DNA from 2 places in the Janthinobacterium leeuwenhoeki genome. Region 2 is predicted to be linked to the other one. Evidence: predicted binding sites of a transcription regulator. Region 2 holds the regulator's gene; the other holds the start of a gene.
What was found. Region 2 encodes sigma-54, which starts transcription at its own class of promoters, with help from an activator protein. Its sites were predicted from a motif close to TGGCANGNAANCTGCTTT; they were not measured.
Positions count from the first base shown of each region.

Region 1 (2,401 bases), on a different contig from region 2:
CGATTTTTCCCCCGACTTTTCCATATATCTAGCCAGCTGCCTGTATATCGACAGCGACCATCCGGACTGAACCGTTGCCGCAGGTGGTCGCGTCCCTGACCTGCCAGGCGACCGTGCAGGACGTGGCGGCGCATCTGCCCGATGTCGAGATGCTACCGTTGAGTAAATAATCCAGAGAAAGAAATCATGAAAAAAATCTATATCAGCCTGATCGGCCTGATGCTGTTGGCCGGCTGCGGCAGCAAGGGCGAGAGCGGCGGGCAATCGAGTGCCGCGCGTCTCGACGGCAAGGAAAAGGGCAGCGACTTTCTTGCCTATGAACATAATGTCGGCGTCGATACGAATGAAGCGCAAGTGCGGCCCCTGTATGAAAAAGTGGTCGCCGCCTGCAAGGCCGATACGGACAATGTCTGTCTGTTGCTCGATTCGAGCGTCGACAGCGGCCGCTACGTGCACGCGCGCATCAGCATGCGCGCCAAGCCGGCCGGCATCAAGAAGCTGGTCGCGCTGGTCGCGGCCGGAGGCGACATCACCAGCCAGGGCACCAAGGTGGAAGACCTGGGCCGTCCTGTGCTCGACAGCAAGAAACGCCTGGAAATGCTCAAGCAGTACCAAGCCCAGCTGCAAGACCTGGAAAAGCGCTCGGGCACGAACGTCGACGCCCTGATCAAGGTGACCAAGGAGCTGGCGACCGTGCAAGTGGAACTGGAGCAGGCGACGGCGGCCAATGCGTTGTTGATGCAGCGCATCGATACGGACTTGCTGAACGTGGCCATCAGCGCCGAAGGCCGGCAATCGTTCTGGCGGCCCGTCAAGCGCGCGCTGGGCAATTTCACGGAAAACCTGTCGGAAGGCGTGGCCAACGCCATCACGGCCATGGCGTACATCCTGCCGTGGCTGATCGCTTTCGTGCTGCTGTTCCCGCTGGGACGCAAGGGCTGGCGCCGCTTGAGAGGCCTGCCGCGCAAGGATTGATGCGTATGGAGTAACTTCTTCGGCGCACCGTTTTACGGCAATTTGAAACCTGGCTGCACAGTCCTTGTGCAACCAGGTTTTTTTTTCGTGCGGCGAGAGCCGCATGCACCATGGCGCACGCCTGCCGGCGCTGGCATGCATTCTGCTTTAACAACTTCGCAGGCCCAGCCCGACCCCCACGAACTCATCACAGGAGTCCCCATGTCACGACGCATCATCCTGAAAGCGGCCGCCGCCGGCGCCCTGGCCCTGGCCACGTACACCACCATGCAGGCGGCCCTGGCCGCCGACACCATCAAGGTGGGCATCTTGCACTCCCTGTCGGGCACCATGGCCATTTCCGAAACGTCGCTGAAAGATGTGGCGCTGATGACGATCGCCGAGATCAATGCCAAGGGCGGCGTGCTGGGCAAGAAACTGGAAGCCGTCGTCGTCGACCCCGCGTCGAACTGGCCCTTGTTTGCGGAAAAAGCGCGCCAGCTTGTGGCGCAGGACAAGGTTGCCGTGGTGTTCGGCTGCTGGACGTCTGTCTCGCGCAAGTCGGTTTTACCCGTGTTCAAGGAACTCAACAGCCTGCTGTTTTACCCGGTGCAATACGAAGGCGAGGAGCTGGAAAAGAATGTGTTTTATACGGGCGCCGCGCCGAACCAGCAGGCGATACCCGCCGTGGAATACCTGATGAGCAAGGATGGCGGCGGCGCCAAGCGCTTCGTGCTGCTGGGCACGGATTACGTGTATCCGCGCACCACCAACAAGATACTGCGGGCCTTCCTGAAAAGCAAAGGCGTCAAGGATAGCGATATCAGCGAGGTCTACACGCCGCTCGGCCATGCCGATTATCAAACCATCGTCGCCAACATCAAGAAGTTTTCGACAGGCGGCAAGACGGCCGTCATTTCCACCATCAATGGCGATTCCAACGTGCCGTTCTACAAGGAACTGGGCAATGCGGGCTTGAAAGCCACGGACGTGCCCGTCGTCGCGTTTTCCGTGGGCGAGGAAGAGCTGCGCGGCATCGATAGCAAGCCCTTGCTGGGTCATCTGGCGGCGTGGAATTATTTTGAATCCGTCAAGAATCCCGTCAACACGGCCTTCATCAAGCAGTGGAAAACGTATGCCGTGGCGCAAAAGTTGCCGAACGCGGGTTCGGTGGTGACGAACGACCCGATGGAAGCGACCTATGTCGGCATCCACATGTGGGCGCAAGCCGTGGAAAAGGCGAAATCGACGGACACGGACAAGGTGATCGCCGCCATGGCTGGCCAGAGCATGAAAGCACCATCGGGCTTCACCTTGACCATGGACCCGACCAACCATCACTTGCACAAGCCCGTGATGATCGGCGAGATCAAGGCCGATGGGCAATTCAATGTCGTGTGGAAAACCAAGGAACCGATCCGTGCCCAGCCGTGGAGCCCGTTTATCA
Region 1 is NZ_JBNYXT010000013.1:91,196-93,596, reverse strand. Features, by position in the region: gene ACQ4WS_RS12905 (hypothetical protein) at 1-70, shown strand, start outside; gene ACQ4WS_RS12900 (DUF4349 domain-containing protein) at 187-975, shown strand; gene urtA (urea ABC transporter substrate-binding protein) at 1,177-2,401, shown strand, end outside.
Region 1: a site for sigma-54 is predicted at 1,107-1,124, ahead of urtA (urea ABC transporter substrate-binding protein). Genes of this name have one in related genera too.

Region 2 (2,401 bases):
CCGTGTGGTTGCGGATGGAGGTGTGGACGAAGTCGCTCATGGCAAAATGGAAAGAAGTGAGAACGGGCACATTCTAGCGCCTGTGAGGGAGACATAGCGCTCAACAGCTACTGGCGCAAAAAAGGGCGCACTGTGCGCCCTTAGTTGATCACAACCGGTTGAAAGTCGCAGGCCGCTTAGGCGGCGGCGAATTCTTCTTCCGAATTGTCTGGCAGATGCTTGATCGCCTCTTTACCGTGCCCTTGCACTTTGGTTTTGTATTTCATCACTTGCCTATCGAGCTTGTCGATCAGGCTATCGATTGCGGCATACAGGTCTTGCGCCAGGCTTTCCACATAGACAGTTTTGCCACTCAGGCGCAGGTTGACTTCGGCCTTTTGACGTTTTTCTTTCTCTTTGAGGTTATCCACGGTCAGAATCACGGCAATATCGATGACTTGATCGAAATGACGTTTCACGCGCTCCAGCTTCGTTTGTACGTATTCACGGATGGCTGGTGTCACTTCGAGATGATGTCCGCTGATGGTGAGATTCATACACACTCCTAAAGATGATCGGGTTCGTGCGGTCCATCCTATCCGGCCCGCAGAGGAACCGAAAAAAACTTACAAACACTTACGCAGGCTCACTGGCGGAATTTTCAACGCTTCCCGGTATTTGGCAACAGTACGTCGCGCAATCACCATGCCTTGTTCCCCCAGCATGTCCGCAATCTTACTGTCGGATAAAGGATTTTTAGGGTCTTCTGCTCCTGTCAGTTGCACGATCAATGCCCGTATCGCCGTCGATGACGCTTCGCCCCCCGCTTCGGTGGCGACGTGGCTACCAAAGAAATATTTCAACTCGAACATGCCGTGCGGGGTCAGCATGTACTTTTGAGTTGTTACCCGCGAGATAGTGCTCTCGTGTAAACCCAGTGTATCAGCTATTTCACGGAGCACAAGGGGGCGCATGGCAACGGCGCCATGCGAGAAAAAGTTCTTTTGTCTTTCTACTATCGCCTGCGCCACGCGCAGGATCGTGTCGAAGCGCTGGCGCATATTCTTGATCAGCCACTTGGCTTCCTGCAACTGTGCGCCCATGGCGCCCTCGCCCTTGCCCTGCTTCAACAAGTTGGCGTACATGGCGTTGACGCGCAGGCGCGGCATGACGTCGTTGTTCAGGGTGACTTGCCAGCCATTGCGCGCGCGCTTGACGACGACGTCGGGCACCACGTAATCGGACACGTCCGAGGCAAACACGGCGCCCGGATGCGGATTGCACTGACGAATCACGGTCTGCGCTTCGCGCAAGTCTTCATCGTCGCAATCGAGGGCTTTTTTCAGCTTGTTGAAATCGCGCTGGGCAAACCAGGCCAGGTGCTTTTCCACGATGACGAGGGCCATGCGGCGCGTCACCATGGCGATATGCGGCAAACGCTTGATTTGCAGGGCCAGGCATTCGGAGGCATTGCGCGCGCCCACGCCCGGCGGATCAAAACTTTGCAGCAGCGACAAGGCCGTGCGCATCTCGTCGGCGTCGATTTCCAGCTCTTCCGGCAGGCGCGCCAGGATCTCGTCGAGCGACTCTTCCAGGTAGCCATTGTCGTCGAGCGCGTCGATGATCAGCTCGACCAGCGCGCGGTCGCGCAATTCGAGCACCGTCACGCGCATCTGCTCCATCAGGTGTTCGCGCAGGGTGCAGTGATGGGCTTCGAGTTGCGGGCGCGAATCTTCGTCATCGGGCGCCTTGCCCCGGCTCGCCTCGCTCCAGTCGCTGTCGCCGCCGTCCGCAGCGGCCGGGCCCTCGCTGGCCTCGCCGTCAAAGGTTTCCGCTTCCGCCGGCGCCGCCGGCGCTTCCTGGCCAGGCGGCTGGGGCGGTGCTTCTGCCGGCGCGGCCGTGGAACTCAAAGCCCCGTCGGACAGCAGGCGCAGCGAACGGTCGAGCGGATCGTCCAGGCGCTCGAGCAAGGGATTGTCCGTCAGCAATTGCTCCAGTTCCTGGTGCAATTCCAGGGTAGACAATTGCAACAGGCGTATCGATTGCTGCAACTGCGGCGTCAGTGCCAGGTGCTGCGAAGTGCGCAGCTGCAATGATTGTTTCATTGGCTCACATGCGGAAGTGTTCGCCCAGATAGACCCGGCGTACCGACTCGTTCGCGATGATGTCGTCGGGGCGTCCTGACGCCAGCACCGAGCCCTGGTTGATGATGTAGGCACGGTCGCAAATACCCAGCGTCTCGCGCACATTATGATCGGTGATCAGCACGCCGATATTGCGCTCCTTCAAGAAACGCACGATGCGCTGGATCTCGATCACGGCAATCGGATCGACGCCGGCGAACGGCTCGTCGAGCAGCACGAAACGGGGGTCGGTAGCCAGCGCGCGGGCGATTTCCACGCGGCGGCGCTCGCCGCCCGAC
Region 2 is NZ_JBNYXT010000030.1:25,775-28,175, reverse strand. Features, by position in the region: gene ACQ4WS_RS19870 (enoyl-CoA hydratase/isomerase family protein) at 1-40, opposite strand, end outside; gene hpf (ribosome hibernation-promoting factor, HPF/YfiA family) at 177-536, opposite strand; gene ACQ4WS_RS19860 (RNA polymerase factor sigma-54) at 606-2,084, opposite strand; gene lptB (LPS export ABC transporter ATP-binding protein) at 2,089-2,401, opposite strand, start outside.